2 regions of the Corynebacterium camporealensis genome follow, and region 1 is predicted to be linked to the other one. Evidence: predicted binding sites of a transcription regulator. Region 1 holds the regulator's gene; the other holds the start of a gene.
What was found. Region 1 encodes LexA, which represses DNA repair genes until DNA is damaged. Its sites were predicted from a motif close to CGAACANNTGTTCG; they were not measured.
Positions count from the first base shown of each region.

Region 2: the regulator LexA is predicted to act here: its motif matches at 5,081-5,094, upstream of UL81_RS09775 (HNH endonuclease signature motif containing protein).

Region 1 covers NZ_CP011311.1:1,458,351-1,467,881, reverse strand. Annotated here, with positions in the region: gene UL81_RS06860 (PTS fructose transporter subunit IIABC) at 1-2,134, opposite strand, end outside; gene UL81_RS06855 (1-phosphofructokinase family hexose kinase) at 2,155-3,117, opposite strand; gene ptsP (phosphoenolpyruvate--protein phosphotransferase) at 3,293-4,984, shown strand; gene UL81_RS06845 (DeoR/GlpR family DNA-binding transcription regulator) at 4,981-5,766, opposite strand; gene lexA (transcriptional repressor LexA) at 6,033-6,740, opposite strand; gene UL81_RS06835 (hypothetical protein) at 6,952-7,338, shown strand; gene nrdR (transcriptional regulator NrdR) at 7,381-7,839, shown strand; gene hrpA (ATP-dependent RNA helicase HrpA) at 7,836-9,531, opposite strand, start outside.
Region 2 covers NZ_CP011311.1:2,079,879-2,089,409, reverse strand. Annotated here, with positions in the region: gene UL81_RS09795 (HhH-GPD family protein) at 1-601, opposite strand, end outside; gene UL81_RS09790 (carbonic anhydrase) at 628-1,251, shown strand; gene UL81_RS09785 (hypothetical protein) at 1,314-2,009, shown strand; gene radA (DNA repair protein RadA) at 2,018-3,397, opposite strand; gene UL81_RS09775 (HNH endonuclease signature motif containing protein) at 3,587-5,062, opposite strand; gene UL81_RS09770 (hypothetical protein) at 5,220-5,810, opposite strand; gene UL81_RS09765 (CarD family transcriptional regulator) at 6,074-6,658, shown strand; gene ispD (2-C-methyl-D-erythritol 4-phosphate cytidylyltransferase) at 6,630-7,343, shown strand; gene ispF (2-C-methyl-D-erythritol 2,4-cyclodiphosphate synthase) at 7,340-7,828, shown strand; gene cysS (cysteine--tRNA ligase) at 7,834-9,249, shown strand; gene rlmB (23S rRNA (guanosine(2251)-2'-O)-methyltransferase RlmB) at 9,268-9,531, shown strand, end outside.

The DNA.
Region 1 (9,531 bases):
CGGCCTCTTCAATAGCGCGGTTTGGCCAGAACTGCTTCACAGCAATCACCGTGACGGCAGAGACTGCAACACCTGCAGCGATAGCCAGCAGGTAGCCCCATGCCGGGGAAATAGCGAAGAGCACGAAGATACCACCATGCGGGGCATGCGAACCGACACTGAGAGCCATCGAGATGGCACCGGTGACAGCACCACCAGCCATCATCGATGGGATGACGCGGAATGGGTCAGCAGCAGCAAACGGGATAGCACCTTCGGAGACAAACGACAGACCCAGCAGCCACGCGGACTTGCCGTTTTCTTGCTCAGCCGGAGTAAACAGGCTCTTGCGCAGGAAGGTCGCCAGCGACAACGCAATTGGTGGAACCATACCGGCGGCCATGACGGCAGCCATGATTTCCATCGACGCCTGGTCGCCCGTGGACAGACCCGCAGTCGCGAACAAGTACGCCGCTTTGTTGACTGGGCCGCCGAGGTCGAAGCACATCATCAGGCCCAAAATGATGCCCAGCAGTACGGCAGAAGAACCAGACATCGACGACAGCCAGTTCTGCAGGCCTTCCATGATGGCAGCCAGTGGGGCGCCGAGCAGCAGGTACATCGCCAAGCCCACGACCAGCGAGGCTAGCAGCGGAATAATAACGACTGGCATCAGTGAGCCCAGCCAGCGCGGGACCTTCCACTGACCAATCCACATCGCGACCAGACCAGCCAGCAAACCGGTGACCAGACCACCGATGAAGCCAGCATCCAAAGTCACAGCAATCGCGCCACCGACAAAGCCCGGTGCAATACCCGGACGGCCGGCCAGAGCAAAGGCAATAAAGCCGGAGAGTGCCGCGACGATAAAGCTCATCGCTGCTTGGCCAATGGCAAAGAGCACCGCACCGAAGTACAACATGAATCCGGCGCGTTCAAAGCTCATCATTGTGCCATCAACATCGACCTCATGGCCCGGCAGGTTGGTCAACGAGTAATTCGTCGTAATGGCCTGCCAACCATTGGCCATGTCGGCGCCACCAAACAGGAAGCCCAAAGCCAGCAGCAAACCACCAGCAGCGACGAATGGCACCATGTAAGAGACGCCAGTCATCACTGCCTGCTGGATGCGCTTGCCCCAGCCCAGGCCAGCGTCTGCTTCAGCATCCGCTGAAGCAGACGGAGTCGAGTTGGACTTCGTGCCGGAAACCTTGCGGGCATTCGGGTTATTCGCTGCAGCAACTGCTTCATCCAGCATGACGGACGGCTCATTGATTGCGCGTTTCACACCAGATTCAATGACCGGCTTGCCGGCGAAACGCTCCTTATCGCGCACGCCAACATCCGTGGCAAAGATGACCGCATCAGCAGCATCGATATCAGCGTCAGCCAGAGGTTCGTTATTCGACGAGCCTTGGGTTTCGACTAACAACTCGATGTCATCGCGTTTGTCAGCAGTCTGCGTTAGCGCATCTGCGGCCATGTAGGTATGCGCAATACCCGTCGGGCAGGCCGTGACTGCCACGATGCGGGTGCGCTTGCCCGAAGACTGCTGTTCAGTCGCTGCCTTCGGGTCAGTGTCGGCATCACTGGTGGATGCGCTGCTTTGCGATGCCGCCGCTGCGGTTCCTGCTGCCGCGGTTGCGGTACCTGCTGAGGTCGTGGTCGATTTATCGGCCGGCTTCTTCTTGCGTGGCTTTTCTGCGTTGATGACCTCCATGACTGCGGTGACGATTTCGTCGGCAGTGGTTGCTTCGCGCAGGGTGTTGAGGAAGTCGTCGCGAACAAGTGCGCGGGCAAGCTTGGACAGGATGCGCAGGTGGGCTTTGCCGCCATCGGCAGGGGCGGCGATGAGGAAGACGAGTTCGGCATCGCCGTCAGGGCCAGAGAAATCGACTGGCTTGGCCAGGCGGGCAAAAGCGAGGGTGGGTTCGCTGACGGCTTCCGAACGGCAGTGCGGGATGGCAACTTTGCCGGGTACGCCAGTGCCAGCCTTGTTTTCGCGTTCGATGGCAGGTTGGGCAAGACCGTCGATGTCGCTGGCGCGACCGGTGTTGTGAACCAGCGTGGCAAGTTCGGTGATAACAGTGTCGACGCTGCTGCCAAAGTCAGCGTCCAAGGCCACCAGGTCGGTGGTGATAATCGGGGAAGACATGGGCACAAAGTCCTTTGGCCTTATTCAGGTGTAACGACGGTTCCTGCAATATCCAGGCCGTCGGGGGAGGGGAATTGGGTTCCAGGCAAGGCGGTGGCGGCGGTGCCGTAGGCCACCGAGCGCGCCAGTGCGGCTGGGTAGTCTTCGTTGCTGCTACGCGCCAGTATATAGCCAGCTAAAGCGGCATCGCCGGCACCAACAGTCGAGCGCACCTCACTAGGAGGTGGGGTGGCGATCCAGGCGTTGTCGGCGGTCACCAATACCGCGCCGGCAGCGCCTAAGGTGACGAGTACTTCCGGAATACCGCGGGCGACGACGAGGCGTGCGGCGGAAATAACCGGTTCATAATCGCCGGTAGCGGCGGCGTGCTCTAAGGCGAGGCCGTCGACACCGGCAAGCTGGCCAAGTTCCATGCCGTTGGGCTTAATGACATCGGGAGCAGCTCGATGCAGTTCATTGGCCACAGCGCGCATCGGACCATCGGAAGTATCGAGTGCGATGCGAACGTCGGGGACCTCCGCACGCAGGGCGGCGATGAGGTCGGAGTACCAGGATTCGGACACCCCACCTGGTAGGGAACCGGCAAGGACGACCCAGGAGGCATCGTGGGCTTTGTTGACTAAGGTGCGCTTGAGCTCATCGGCGAGCTCAGGCTTCAGTTGTGGGCCCGGGCCGTTGAGCTTGGTCGTGACACCCTCGGGGTCAGTGACGGTGGTGTTGACGCGCACGCCTTCTGACATGGGCAGGTTGTGGAAAGGAAGGCCGGATTCTTTGACGAGGTGCAAGAAGATGTCGTTGTCATTAGCCGGGAAGAGCGCCAAGGTGGGGCGTTGAGCCAAATGCACGGCTGCGGCAACGTTGACGCCTTTGCCGCCGGGCTGCTGAATCACCCGGCAGGCGCGGTGCACGTTGCCCGGCTGGACCGCTTCGCTGAGCTCGATTGTGGAATCGATGCTGGGGTTGGGAGTGAACGTCAAAATCATTGTCAGGGCGTCACCTTCGCTAAATCCGTTTCCACACAGAAACTTTGTGTTTGTTTCTGATTGTTGTCTGTTTGTGTTGGTTTGTCAATCACTTTTTGTGGTTTTCGTTGCATTTTGGACGCTTTTGTGATGATCTTGAGATAGAGATCCCTCGTTGATGAAAGAAGCGAAAACTATGAGTTCTGCTGAGGAAACCACCATCTCCGGAACCGGCGTGGTAGCCGGTATTGCGTATGCCGAAGCCGTGTGGGTCCGCCCCCGCCCGGAGCTTCCCGGAGCATCGACGCCCGTGCCCGAAGAACAGCGCGATGCAGAATTCGATCGCTTTGTCGAAGCTGCTGACCTGGTCGCATCCCGTCTGGAGCAGCGCGCCAATGGTGCCGATGGTCAGGCCGCTGAGGTCCTTGATGCGACCTCGCGTATGGCCAAGGACCGCGGTTGGCACAAGGCGGTGCGCAAGGGTGTGCGTACTGGCAAGACTGCGGAGTACGCCGTGGTTGGTGCAACTGACAAGTTTGTCACCATGTTTGAAGCTGCCGGCGGCATCATGGCAGAGCGCACCACAGACTTAAAAGATGTCCGTGACCGCGTGATTGCGCAGCTGCGCGGTGAGCCGGAACCAGGCCTGCCAGCAGTCGAGGGCGAAGCAGTATTGCTTGCCGATGACCTCGCACCCGCCGACACCGCCACCTTGGACACCGCACACATTAAGGCATTGGTGACTGAGCTCGGCGGCCCAACCAGCCACACCGCGATTATCGCGCGCCAGCTCGATATTCCGTGCATCGTGGCGATGGGCGCGAGCCTGCGTGATATTGAAGCCGGCACGGTGCTCTATGTCGACGGTGCGGTTGGCAACGTGACCATTGGTGCCGACGAGGAAACCTCCAAGCAGGCGGTTGCCGAGTACCGCGAGCGTGCCGAAAAGGTCGCCCAGTGGACTGGCCCGGCAGAAACTGCCGATGGTCACCGTGTACAGCTGCTCGCCAACGTCGCTGACGGCAATGCCGCCCGTATCGCTTCTGATTCTGTGGCTGAGGGTATTGGCCTCTACCGCACGGAGCTGTCCTTCCTCTCCGCCAGCGAAGAACCGACCGTGGAAGAACAGGCTCGCATCTATGCCAAGGTCTTCAATGCCTATCCCGAATCCAAGGTGGTCGTTCGTACCCTGGATGCAGGTTCGGACAAGCCGATTTCTTATGCCACCATGTCGGATGAAGAAAACCCGGCACTTGGTGTCCGTGGCCTGCGTGTTGCCCGCGACAACGAGGCTTTGCTGACCCGTCAGCTAGACGCGATTGCTCTGGCCGCAGAAAACCGCGACGACAATGCGCCGACGTGGGTGATGGCGCCGATGGTGGCCACCGCAGCTGAAGCGCAGTGGTTCGCGGGCCTGTGCCGGGAGCGCAACCTGGTTGCTGGAGCGATGATTGAGGTGCCTGCCGCAGCGCTCATGGCCGATACCATCATGCCGCACCTGGACTTTGTCTCCATCGGTACCAATGACCTGACCCAGTACACGATGGCCGCCGATCGTCTGTCCTCGCAGCTGGCCTATCTCACTGACCCGTGGCAGCCAGCCGTGCTGCGCCTGATTCAGCACACCTGCGTCGTGGGCCATGACAACAACGTCCCCGTGGGCGTCTGTGGTGAGGCCGCCGCCGATCCGATGCTGGCCTGCGTGCTCACCGGTCTGGGCGTGAACTCGCTGTCCGCAGCCTCGACTGCCTTGGCTGGCGTGGGCGCACAGGTCAGCGAGCTGACCTTGGAGCAGTGCCAAAAGCTTGCCGATGTCGCCCTAGCCTCCAGCGGTCCGAGCGAAGCCCGCGAAGCAGTGCGCGAGCTGATTGAAAAGTACCGTGACTAGTCATCTTCGGCGATAATGACCTCAATTTCATGCTTCCGCAGTTCCTCGACGAAAGTCTCAGGGGCTGCGGAATCTGTGATCACAACGTCAATATCGCGAATAGAGGCGAAGCTAACCAGGTAGTCATTACCCAGCTTCGACGAGTCACACAACACCACAACCTTGTGGGCATTGGTGATAAACGCCGACTTGATGGCTGCTTCCTGCGAATCCGCAGTCGACAGTCCATGGTCAATGGTCAAGGCATTGGTGCCGACGAAAGCGACATCCGCGCGCAGCAGCGCCATGGTGCGCAGCGCAGTATCACCGACGACAGCCTGGGTAATTGCACGCACCGTACCGCCGAGCAGTTGTACCTCGGGAAGTCCAGCAGTTGCCAGGGAGAGTGCTACCGGCAGCGAGTTGGTCACGATAGTGCACGGCGAGGTGTTGTGCTGCTGACTGATAAGGTCGGCCATCGCGTTAATGGTGGAACCGGCATCCAGGAAGATGCTGCCGGATTCCTGGGGCAAAAAGTCCATGGCCGCACGGGCAATGGAAGCCTTGGCACCAATGGCGGAGCGCTGACGAGCATCTAAGGTTAGCTCTGCAGTCTGGAAGGTCTGCGATGCGACCGCACCGCCGTGCACGCGGTGGACGACACCTTCGCGGTCTAGGACCGCCAAGTCACGACGAATCGTTTCAGCTGTGACTTCGAAACGCTCCGAAAGCTCGGTGACGTTAACGCGGCCTTCCACTGCGGTCAGGGAAGCAATTTGGCGGCGCCGCTCTTCGGCGTACATCGGCCCCTCCTGTAGGACGTGTGGCGGGGGTGTCGGTAACTGTTATGTCCGAACTAGTAACTCCCGGTTTATTTTGCTTTCTGGGTCTATTGTTCCAGAAACCCCGCACACAACCACTGCTTTCGGGCATGAATAAACATCAAGCAAAAAGTTTCGCAGCGGGAGTAACCCCAAAAGCCAAGGTAGACGCCAATAATCGGCGGTGGGGGTACAGGGGTAAGAAAAAGGCAGCCCACATCCGTGGAGTGCCCGATAAAGGGGGAGGATTAAAGCTTGCGGAAGACAGAGACGACCTTGCCCATGATTTCTGCTTCATCGCCCTTGATAGGCGAGTAGGCGTCATTGTGCGGCAGCAGCCACACACCGGAGGAGTCGCGGTGGAATTCCTTGACCGTAGCCTCTTCGCCATCGAGCAGTGCCGCGACGAATTCGCCTTCCTCAGCAACGGCCTGGGAGCGCACAATAACCCAGTCGCCATCGAAGATGCCCGCATCATGCATGGAGTCACCGACCACCTGCAGCATGTACAGCTCGCCACCGCCGAGGATGTCGCCCGGCATAGGGAAGTAGGTGTCGATGTTTTCTTCTGCAGTAATTGGGGAACCCGCTGCAATGCGACCAACGACCGGAATGTAAGAAGCAGCCTCAGAATCCTCCGGTGGGGTGTCCTCAGTGGTTGCCACTGGCTTGCGGGAGTTCTTTCGCGGAGCTTCCTCATTGTTGTAATTGCGCAGATCCACCGCACGTGGCTTGTTCGGGTCGCGGCGCAGGAAGCCCTTTTCTTCTAACTGCTTGAGCTGGTACGCCACCGAGGAGGTCGACTGCAGGCCTGCCGCATCACCGATCTCACGGATGCTTGGCGGGTAACCGCGCAGCATCACGGCATCCCGAATCACATCCAGAATGCGCCGTTGGCGATCGGAGAGTGAATCTTCGTTGGGCTTGCCGGTCGGTTTGACGGGTTTGCGAGCCATGGTGCCTCCTCAGGCGGGGGTCAAGTGCTTTCTTACATTTCTATCACGTTCTGGACAAATGTTCGACTATTTCGTTCTAGGACTAGACAAATTTTCGAACGCCTGTTATAACTCGAACATACCAGCTAATTCGAACAGTTTGGCGAATGACTTGGCCGGCCGTGTCAGGGAAGTTTCTTATCATCACGGCAGGCTCAGAAAGGAAATAGAAATGACTCTCGCACTTGACCCGCAAAACCGCCGCTCCGCACGTCGTTCTCCGCAGGCATCTGTCGTTCCTCCTGCAGCCGTGTGGGATATCCGTCCTGGGGCTTCTTACACCTCGCGTTACTCGCATCCTGCATCCAGTGTTCGCACACTGCGCATCGGTGAGGCCCGTTCGAATCGAACAGAGTTACCAGGTGTACAGAAATCGGCTAATCGCGTAAACCAGCGTCGTACTTCTTCGAACATAGGTAACTATCTTCTGGGTGCCGTTTTTGGTGGTGCAGTATTCTTCGGCACTGTAGCTGCCGGTTTGGGTGGCGCTAGCGAACCAGCCGACGTTCCGGCAACGGGTGCCTCCGTCGGGGCAGTGGTTTCTGCCGACGTACACTAAAGCTGACAGTTATTTCCGTCAGCTTGTGAGGTAGCCTCCGCCGTGTATTGCCCCTTTTGTCACAATGAACAATCACGCGTTATTGATTCGCGCGTAGTCGATGCAGGCACCTCGATTCGCCGCCGCCGTGAATGCGCATCGTGCAAGGGACGCTTCACCACGGTGGAAAAGGCCGTGCTTCTCGTCGTCAAACGCAACGGCCTGGCGGAACCTTTCAGCCGCGACAAACTCATTCGCGGTGTCCGCCGTGCCTGCCAGGGCCGCGATGTCTCCGATGACTCGCTGAAAAAGCTTGCCCAGCAGGTCGAAGAAACTGTTCGCCATCATGGCTCCTCGCAGGTCAATGCCAATGACATTGGCCTAGCTATTCTGGAGCCACTGCGCGACCTCGATGAGGTTGCCTACCTGCGCTTTGCTTCTGTGTATAAGTCCTTCGAAAGCGCCGACGACTTCGAATCTGAGATTCGCCTTATGCGCCGACGCGATCGCGAAGACTTTTAGCGCAGCTTATCTACTGCCTTTTGTACGCGCCGTAGGGACACTGCGTGCGCGGTGCCCAGTCGCTGTGCGAACAGTGAGACGCGTAGTTCTTCAGTCATCCAGTAGATGTCCTTGACCTGACGGGTCTTTTCTCGTCCTGATGGAAGGCCACGCAGGCGATTTTTCAGATACGCCTTTGCCTCATCGACTTCTGCCTGGCGGTCAGCGTCGCGATCCGGGTCGGTGGCCATCTCATCGAGACGGATGCTCATTGCCTGCAGGTAACGGGGGAGATGCCGCAGGTGAGCCATACCGTGCACGGTAATCGCATTGCGGGGGAGCAGGAAGTCCAGTTGTGCGTTCATATCGTCGATAGCTGGGCCTTCCCACTTGGCAAGCTCCGCCTTGAGGTTGGAGTACTCCACCAGTCCTGGTGCAATGGCCACGATTGCTTGGCGTACAGCACCGGGAACAGCGGGCTTGACCTTGTTCTTGAGTGCTTCGAACTCTTCGGGGGAACGCACCGGCCCGCCTGCTTCCATCATTTGGTCGCGGATTGCGGCAATGCGTGCGTCGTTGACCAGGCCCTGCACACCACCGTGTGGATAGGAGTCCACCGCCACGCGTTGCTGGAGTGGAAGGCCTTTGACCATCTGTTGTGCGTTGACGGAGATGTCCTTCATCAACAGCGTCAGCGTGGTGGTGATCATGGATGCTTCGGCAGCAGCCTTGGTCGGGTGAACCTTCAGTTCCACGCCTTCTTCGGTCGCCACGAGCGCCGGATAGGCGGTGACCTCGTGACCGTCGACGACCGTGGTGACTTCCTCGTCGATGGTGCCGAGGTTCTCCTTGGTCCATTCCTTGACCGCAGGTGCTTCAGACTTGCTGCCCACACGCGAGACCGAGGACTTGATGTGTCCTGCTTGGCGCTCGACAAGAGCGGCAAGGTCGCGATCGGAGTCGATGATCTTGCCCTTCTTGTTTACCGCCGCAAAGTTCATCTGCAGATGCGGCGGCAGTGCGGAAGGACGGAAGTCGCTGGCGTTGATGCCATGACCACCAAGCTCACGTAAGACATCGGCAAGCTGCTGCGCCAAAGAACCCTGGTAAGGAATAAGGCGCTCCAGCGCACGGTCGGCGAACTCCGGTGCCGGAACTACGCTGCGGCGCAGGGCCTTTGGCAGCGAGCGAATCATCTCCGTGACTAATTCCTGGCGCAGACCCGGGACGAGCCAGTCGGTGCCTTCGGGATCCAGGCCGGCAAGCAGTGGGACAGGAACGAGCATGGTGACACCATCGAGCGGGTCGCCAGGTTCGAACTTGTACTGCAGGTCGTAGTCGATGGAACCAGACAGCCAGCGGTCCGGGAAAGCTTCTTCAGTGATGTCCTGGGTGTCTTCCACCAGGTTGGAAGGATCAAAGTCGAGCAAGTCAGGTTGTTGCTTGCGCTTTTTCTTCCACCAGGAATCGAAGTGGCGTCCGGTAGTGATTTTCTCCGGCAGGCGCTGGTCGTAGAAGTCGAAGAGAACGTCTTCATCGACCACGAGACCGCGGCGACGGGCTTTGTCCTCAAACTCGCCGGCTTCTTCTAGTTTTTGAGCATTGTCGTGGAAGAAGTGGTGGTGGGTGTTCCAGTCACCTTCGATGAGTGCGTGGCGAATAAACATCTCGCGTGCCGCAACCGGATCCACACGGTGATAAGGCACTTGACGG
Region 2 (9,531 bases), 620 kb from region 1:
AAGCACAGTCCTCTAACAGGGGGCAGGCAGCACAACTGGGGTTCTTGGCAGTACACACCAGGGCGCCGAGCTCCATCAGGGCGGCAGAAAACCTGGGGCCGTCCTCCTCAGGTAATAGCTCTTCTACCAGGGCTAACTCTCGCTTCGAAGGCTGGGGCGCAAGGAAGTTACCATCGACAGCCCGCGCATACACCCGGCGCACGTTGGTATCGACGACCGGCACGTTCTCGCCATAGTGAAAGCACGCCACGGCACGCGCGGTGTAATCGCCGATGCCAGGCAAAGCTAAAAGCTTGTCGATGTCCCGGGGCACGGGGGCATCGTTAAGCTTGCGCGCGCATTCCCACAGCCGCAGCGCCCGGCGGGGATAGCCCAGCTTGCCCCAGGCGCGCAGGACTTCATCGCGGGTGGCCTGCGCAAAGTCCGCCGGGGTGGGCCAGCGCCGCATCCATTGCTCCCACACCGGGGCGACGCGGGCGACGGGGGTCTGCTGGCTCATCACCTCGCTGAGCAGGACACCCCACGCGCTGGTGCCGGGGCGACGCCAGGGCAGCGGCCTTTCGTGCTCGTCGAACCAATCGACTACTTTCTGCGTATCCATGCAAGGGACAAGTCTAAACTAAGGTTATGCCTTTACGTAATGTTCCCCACGAGCCACAGCCCGTCTGGGATGCCTTGAAGGAAGGTAACCAGCGGCTTATCGATGGCAACGTCATCCCCGTTCACGAAAACTTCTACCGCGAGGGCCTCACCGCGGGGCAGGACCCACGCGTGATTGTGCTGGCCTGCTCGGATTCCCGCGCGCCGATTGAGCACCTGTTCAACATTGGTTTCGGTGATGCCTTCGTCATTCGCACGGCCGGTCACATCCTGGACAGCGCGGTGCTGGCCTCGTTGGATTATGCGCTAGAAAGCTTGAATGCCAACGTGCTGCTCGTGCTGGGGCATCAGAACTGTGGTGCTGTCGCTGCGGCGGCGTCCTTCCTCGACGGGGAGGCAGACTTGCCGACGAGCCTCCAGCGCCCCATCATCGAGCGCGTCGCCGTGTCTGCCTGGGTCGCCCAGCGCAAGGGCAAGACCGATCATGCCGACTATGAGCGCCAGAACACCTTGGATACTGTTTCTCAAATTGTCGCTAAGGTTCCGGAGGTCCAACGCCAGCTGGACTCGGGCAATCTGGGCGTCGTGGGTGCCCGCTACCTGCTCGATAGCTCGAGTGTGGAGACCCTCGTCCTGCACGGAGTGGAATAACCCCTGGACACGCGGGCCGGGGATAGCCGGGTCGGGCTGTGGATCACCCTAAAATTGGAGGGGTGAGTAACCAGAAGCCTTTGCCCCGGGAGATTTACCAGCGGCGCCGCGTGGCCGCCCTGGTTGTTGTGCTCGTTGTCGTCTTTGGCTTCATTGCGATAGCGATCGCCCTCTTCGGTGGCGACGACACCAACGAGGCCGCCGAGTCCTCCACCCAGGAGGTCACCACGGAGGAGACCACCCCGGAAACTTCTGAGGCAGAGTCTTCTGAATCTGAGGTTCCAGAGTCTGAATCTGAAGAGTCTGAGTCGGAGGAAGAGTCTGCGTCCGAGTCGGAGGAGCCCTCCGTCGAGGCCGGCGCGAAGGATACTTGCGAGCTTTCCGACCTCAACATCGTCGCCTCCACCCCAGAGTCCACCGTGAGTGATGGCGACCTGCCGACCTTTTACATGACCGTCGAGAACCCCACCGCGGCCGACTGCGTCATCGACTTGGATGAGGACACCCTCCGCTTTGAGGTCTACAACATGCGCACCAACGAGCGCATCTGGTCCGACGTTGATTGCTACGCCCCGGTCGAGACCGGCGAGCTCACCGTCGAGCCTGGCGAGGACCGCATCTTCGAAGCCGAGTGGTCCCGCCTCCGCTCCGCCGAGGGCGAGTGCACCAACCGCGAGCCAGCCGGCAATGGGGCCTACTACCTGCACGCGGTCATCGGCGATAACCCCTCCGAGCCGACACCCTTCAACCTGGCTTAGTCCAGCTTTTAGTCCAACAGCGCGATAGCCTCACTCAGCGTGCCCACTTGGCGCACCTTCAGGCCGTTGGCCTCCACCTCGCCGGCAGGGACGATGGCAGATTTGTAGCCTAAGCGGGCGGCTTCCATCAGGCGCCTATCCAGGTTCGGCACCCGGCGCAGCTCGCCTGCCAGGCCGACCTCACCAATAACGACCGTCCGCGGCGGGAGCGGCTTTTCGTGCAGCGAGGACCAGGTCGCCAGCGCCACCGCCAGGTCCGTGGCGGTCTCGGTGATCTTCATGCCACCGACAGTCGCGACGTAGGCATCCTTATCGTTTGTCCGCTGTCCGGCGCGGGCTTGCAGGACGGCCAACACCATCGGCACGCGGTTATTATCCAACCCGGTCACCACGCGCCGCGGGTTCTTCGCCACCGGATCGACCGTCAAAGCTTGGACCTCCGCCAAAATCGGGCGGACGCCATCCATCGCGACCGTCACCGCGGAACCATCCGGCGTGCTTCCCCTATGCGACAGGAAAAGCCCCGAGGGGTCGGCAACCTCCCGGATGCCACCGGCGGTCTGTTCGAAGCAGCCCACCTCATCGGTCGCACCGAAGCGATTCTTGATGCCGCGTAGCATGCGCAAACTCGATTGGCGGTCGCCCTCAAAATTCAGCACCACGTCCACCAGGTGCTCCAGCACGCGCGGGCCAGCAACGTTGCCATCCTTCGTCACGTGGCCCACCAGCATCACGGGAATTCCGGTGGTCTTCGCCAGCGTCGTCAAAGCCGCCGTCACTGCGCGCGACTGCGCCACGCCACCCGCAACGCCTTCCACTCCGGCGGCATGCATCGTTTGCACCGAGTCCACGATGATCAGGCTTGGCTTCAGCTGGTCAACATGCCCGAAGACCACATCCAGGTTCGACTCCGCCGCCAGGTACAGAGTGTCATGCAACGCCCCAGTCCTCTCGGCACGCGCGCGGACCTGCCCGGCGGACTCCTCGGCGGTCACATACAGAGCCTTCCTATCTAGCGATGCCCACCGCGAGGCAACCTCCAGCAGCAGCGTCGACTTACCGACGCCCGGCTCGCCAGCCATCAGCACCACCGAACCCGGCACGATGCCCTTGCCCAGCACCCGGTCGAGCTCCCCAATGCCGGTATTCAGCGTCTTAGTTGCCGATGCCCCAATCTTCGTAATCGGCGTCGCCGGACTTGTCGGGGTGAGTCCCTTGGTCATCTGCCCAGTCGTCGCTGCGGCAGCGGCACTACCGGAGGACTTCGCCACCGGCTGGGACTCCTGGAGGGTGCCCCAGGATCCACATTCGGGGCAGCGGCCAAGCCACTTCGGGGAGACGAAGCCGCACTCGGAACAGGTATGGATGGGGCGTTGCTTTTTGGCCATGACTAAACCCTAAACCATGCCCCGGACATGCGATGCCTGAGCAAAACCGGTAACCGATTCAAAGCAGCATCACCAGCAAAACAGCACAAGCAGCCGACCCCAAGGCAGCAGAAACCCACTCTGCTTCCCTGGAAACCGGCTCAAACTTACAAGGACAATCAATCTAAGGCGCTAAGCCCACGCAACCTCTTAGGCCGCCGCAGCTTCTTCCTGGCAACTGCACTCTCGTCGCCGCTTTTTCAATCTCAATTTCGCAGCGGGACTGTGCTGGGCCTTCGGCGAGTCATTGAACTCTATGTCCTGACCAGGAGCTTTGAACCCAACTCTGCCGGTTCTGGGGTCTCTTTCCGCATGTCCCATGTTGTTTCGGAAGTCGCGATAATCGTTGTTATCCGTGTGGTGTCTCCTACACAGCAACGTCAGATTCCGCAGGTCCGTCGGTCCACCGAAAGCCCACGCTTGCAGGTGGTGGACATCGCAGCGGTGCCAGGCGGCATCGCAACCCGGATGGGTGCACACCGACTCTGAAGCCAGCAACGCAATCTTCTGCATGAGGCTCGCTCCGCGCTTGGTCTTACCCAACAACAGCGGTTGGAAGGACTCCGGGTCGAGGCAGCAGAAGTAATCGTTATCCGCGATACCCAGGCGCAGGATGTCCATCGGCGAGAGCAGCTGACCAGTCGAGGTCAGGAAGCGAGACTCGGCGGTCATATCCTCCAAGTCATCGAGAGTCGCCGTAATCAGGATGGAACCCAGACCCGCACCGGACTCTTCCTTCTGGCCCAAATACTGGTGCAGGATGTGCGCCAACTGGTCAGCCATGCGCTGGTCCATCGTACGCTTATCGTCCTCCGGTGCGAGCTCCGGACCACCCGGGCGTGCAGCAGGGGAGAAGGCCTGCTCCAGCAGGGCAGCAGTAGCTGCGTCGATGTAGCCGGAGATGTGCACGCCGCCATCGGTATCCGGACGGGAAGCCTTGAACTTACGACGACGCGTCGCAGCGTGCGGGTCATGATTGCGGGCCTTCGCATTCACGCGACGAACGCGCTCGCGCAGCCAAGAGCGAAGACGATCCGGGTTCATAAACTTCGCCCGCTCCAGCGCCTCAGAGTAAAGTTCACTGCGGGTCGGATCGGTGTCCTTATTCAGGTCCTCCAACTCGCGACGAATGATGGCGTGGATGAGCTCGTTCTGGCGCTCCTTCGCCATCTTGCGGCGCAGCTCTTCCTGCTTTTCTGCTTCCTTGCGTGCGCGCTCGGCCTTCTCGCGCTTTTCTGCGGCAGCCTTAGCTTCCTCTTCACTCAAAGTTTCATCAGCAGAAGCAGCATCAACCGGCTCCTCCTCAGCTGGTTTAGCTACCGGCGCAAAAAGTTGATTACCCAACTCAAGACGGTCATAGGCAGCCTTGCGTGACAAACCCAAACGCCGCACCAAGTAGTCCGCCGCACGAGAACTGTGCACAATGCGCCCTGCATCGGACTCCTGTGCCAAATACGCAAAAGAGGCATCGATAGTACTGCGATGCCCACCGGTCTTCTCCAGAGCTTCAAAGCTCTTGCGCACCTCACCAAAAGAAACAGAGGAAGGATCCTGCATGATGTCCGCCAGCTCCTCAAGACCAGAACACAACTGATCCACGAGCGCAGCAACTTGCTGAGACTTCATGAGCACCCTCCCTTCTTTCGCTTACATGTTCGACTATAAACCACCCCACGACCCTCGTCAACCCCAAAATCGAAAAAACTTTCGAACCACACTTTAAAAAGAAAAGCCCCAGCACAACCCAACCAAATAGGTTGTGCCAGAGGCTCCTAAAGAAGAATTAGTGCTCGTCCGCCGAAGGCTCTTCGGTGGTGTAGCCCTCGATGCTGTCAGCGTCGCGGTTGTACTCGCCAGCGGTCAGGTCCGGAGCGGAGATGGTAGCCGGAATCTCCAGGGTGCCGTTGGAGAACTCGAAGGTCACGTTGCGGTTGCCGGCGTAACCGAAGTCCTCGTTCTCCAGGGAGGTCTCTACGTACTGGACCTCAGCACCCTCGGTCTGCGGCAAAGCTTCAAGCGCCTCAGCGGAATCGCCCTGAATGGACTGGCCCTGCTCCATCGGCTCGGTAGCATCCATCTGTACTTCCTGGCCATCCACGCTGATGGATTCCAGGGTCACAGCGCCGGTCTCGTAGCCCTGGTTGACAGCGGTAAACTTCAACGCTGCTTCCGCGGTGTTCGTGTCGAGCAGAATGGTGACGTCGCGAACTGCAACGAGGCCATCTTCGGTTTCGGCGTTGGTGCCGTCAACTGCGATAACCTTCTCCGAGGTCTGGGTAACCTGGCCTGCCGAGCAGGAAGCCAGCGCCAGCGCGGAGAGGGCGGTTACGGACATGACGACACCGCGGCGGGCGGCGGACTTCAGGGACTGCACTTTTGGTGTCCTCCATCGATTAGAATCTCAGGGCTTATCAACGTAACAGCCTAGTCCCTTTCACTTCCGTTTACACAGTTTATGAACAATGCCACGGGTTGCAGGTGGGGTAATACGGGGGTAGTCGCCCCCGCGCCGCTGCTTGACGGCACCCCGTGATAGAATCGACTGCCTGTATATATGCTCAGCAGCACCCCGTACAGGGCATCGAAGCACAGGGCATCAACAGTTCATGAAGGCAAGTAGGGCTCCAAGGAGTGGCAATGGAATTCAAGGTCGGCGAAGTTGTTGTGTACCCGCACCACGGTGCCGCAGTCATCGAGGATATTGAACAGCGTGAGATGGGTGGCGAAACGCTGGAGTACCTCGTTCTCCACATCAACCAGTCGGATCTGGTCGTGCGCGTGCCTTCCGAAAATGCCGAGTCCGTCGGCGTCCGCGACGTCGTAGGCAAGGAAGGCCTGGAAAAGGTCTTCTCCGTCTTGCGCGAGGTCGACGTTGAAGAGGCCGGCAACTGGTCCCGCCGCTACAAGGCTAACCAGGAGCGCCTGGCTTCCGGTGACATTAATAAGGTCGCCGAGGTCGTCCGTGATCTCTGGCGCCGCGACCAGGACCGTGGCCTTTCCGCAGGTGAGAAGCGCATGCTGGCGAAGGCCCGCCAGATTCTGGTCGGCGAGCTCGCCCTGGCCAAGCCTGTCGATGAAAAGAAGGCCGACACCATGATGGAGGAAATCGACGCCACCATCGAGCGCCACCGCGCCGCAGGCCTGGTGGACGATAAGGCCGTAACCACCGACGTGGACGACGACGTTGACCTCAATGACCTCTCCTTCGACGACGAAGACTAGCCGCCCTGTTATCGCCCTGGTCGCAGCTGCCGGCCAGGGCACTCGTTTGGGTGCCAACCTGCCCAAAGCCTACGTGGAGCTGGCCGGCCAGACCCTGCTGGAGCGTTCCGTGCGCGCCCTTCATGCCTCCGGGGCCATCGACCGCATCCTGGTCCTGGTCAGCCCGGCCATGGAAGAACACGCCCGAGCAGTGCTTAACGATGCCCCCATGCCCCCCACCTTCGTCCACGGTGGCGGCGAACGTGCCGATTCCGTCTGGGCGGGCCTGCAAGCAATCCCGGAAGACGATGCCACCGTCCTCATCCACGACGCCGCCCGCGCGCTCACCCCACCGGAAATGATTGCCCGCGTCGCCCACGCAATTACCCCGGACTGCCCAGCTGCCGTACCGACCCTTCCGGTCACCGACACCATCAAGATCGTCAACGGCGACCAGATCGAAAGCACCCCGGACCGTGCAAGGTTGCAGGCGGTGCAGACGCCGCAGGCTTTTGACATCGCAAAGCTCCGCGCTGCAAACCAAGCTTATTTCAGCGCACCCCAAGGCTTTGTGGCCACCGATGATGCCAGCCTGATGGAATGGTTCGGCGAGCCCGTCCGCACCGTCAAAGGCGATACCCGGGCGTTTAAAATCACCACGCCCATCGACCTGACCTTGGCTCAAGCACTCCTGGAGGAAGCATGATTATCCCGCGCGTAGGAATCGCGACCGACGCCCACCAGATTGAAGAAGGCAAACCCTGCTGGATGGCAGGCCTCCTCTTCGAGGACGCCGCCGGCTGCGAAGGCCACTCCGACGGTGACGTCGTTTCGCACGCGCTTGTCGATGCCCTCCTCTCCGCCTCCAACCTTGGCGACCTGGGATCTTTCGTCGGCGTGGGCAGGAAAGAATACGACAACGTCTCCGGTGCCCGCCTGCTGCGCGAGTGCCGCGAACTGCTGGAATCCGAAGGCTTCGTCATCGGCAACGCCGCCGCCCAGCTCATCGGCCAAAGCCCGAAGATGGGCCCGCGCCGTAAGGAAGCCGAAGCCACCCTCAGCGAGATTCTCGGCGCCCCCGTATCTATTTCTGCCACCACCACCGACAAGCTCGGCTTCACCGGCCGCTCCGAAGGCCGTGCCGCAGTAGCGACGGCGTGCGTGTGGAAAGAGTCTGATTCGTTAGACTGACGAGTGTGACTCTTCGTATTTTTGACACCGCAACTCGTACCCAGCGCGATTTCGAGCCGATTCGCCCCGGACATGTCTCTATTTACCTGTGTGGTGCGACCCCGCAGGCGCAGCCGCACATTGGGCACCTGCGCTCCGGCGTGGCCTTCGATATCGTGCGCCGCTGGCTGCTCGCGCAGGGCTACGACGTCGTACTGGTGCGCAACGTCACCGACATCGACGACAAGATCCTGACCAAGGCGGCGGAGAATAATCGCCCCTGGTGGGAGTGGGTGTCGACCTATGAGCGCGAGTTCACCAAGGCCTATGACACCTTGGGCGTGCTGCCGCCGTCGGTAGAGCCGCGTGCCACCGGCTTTGTCACCCAGATGGTCGACTACATGCAGCGGCTTATCGATGCTGGCTTCGCCTACGCCGTCGAGGAAGACACCGGCGTTGAAGGCGCAGGCTCGGTCTACTTTGACGTCGCTGCCTGGAACGCCGCCGAAGGCTCCGACTACGGATCCCTGTCCGGCAACCGCGTCGAGGACATGGAACAAGGCGAGGACCCACAGGATTCGCAGGGCAAGCGCGGCCCGCAGGACTTCGCCCTGTGGAAGGGCGCCAAACCGGGCGAACCTGCCTGGCCTACCCCGTGGGGCAAGGGACGCCCGGGTTGGCACCTGGAGTGCTCCGCGATGTCCACCTACTACTTAGGCTCCAACTTCGACATCCACTGCGGTGGCCTGGACCTGCAGTTCCCGCACCACGAGAACGAGATTGCGCAGTCCCATGCGGCCGGCGATAAGTTCGCCAACTACTGGATGCACAACCACTGGGTGACCATGGCAGGGGAGAAGATGTCCAAGTCTTTGGGCAACGTTCTTTCCGTTCCGAAGATGCTGGAGCTGGTCCGCCCGGTCGAGCTGCGCTACTACTTGGGCAACGCCCACTACCGCTCCGTTCTGGAGTACTCCGAGTCCGCGCTGACCGAGGCAGCTGCAGGCTACCGCCGCATTGAGGACTTCCTGGGCAAATTTGACGATGTCGCCCTCGGTACCTGGACCGACAACTTCGAGGCCGCCATGAACGACGACATCGCAGTGCCGAAGGCGCTAGCCGCGCTGCATACCACCGTGCGCGCCGGCAACAAGGCTCTCGCGCAAGGCAACAATGAGGAAGCGCAGCGCCTGGCCGAGCAGGTTCGTGCGATGGCTGCCGTGCTGGGCTTTGATCCGTTGGATGAGCGGTGGAAAGATGGGGCATCGGAAAGCACTGCGGATGCGGCACTGGACGTATTGGTCCAGGCCGAATTGGAGCGCCGTGCCCAAGCCCGCGCGGACAAGGACTATGCGACAGCCGATGCAGTCCGGGATCGCCTCAGCGCCGCCGGAATCACGATTACTGACACCCCCGAAGGCCCGACCTGGTCGTTGGCCTAAACCGAAAGGACCACACTAATGGCACGTACCCACGGCCGCGGCGGCGCCCAGGGGCGCAAGAGCAACAAAAAGGGCATGACCAAGGGAACCGGCGGCCAGCGTCGTCGCGGACTCGCCGGCAAGGGCCCGACCCCGAAGGCCGAAGACCGCGTGTACCACGCCAAGCACAAGGCAAAGCTGCAGCGTGAGCGCCGCAACTCTGGTCGCCACCAGAAGGAAACCGCGGAGATGGTCGTTGGCCGCAACCCGGTCGTGGAGTGCATGCACGCCAAGGTCCCGGCG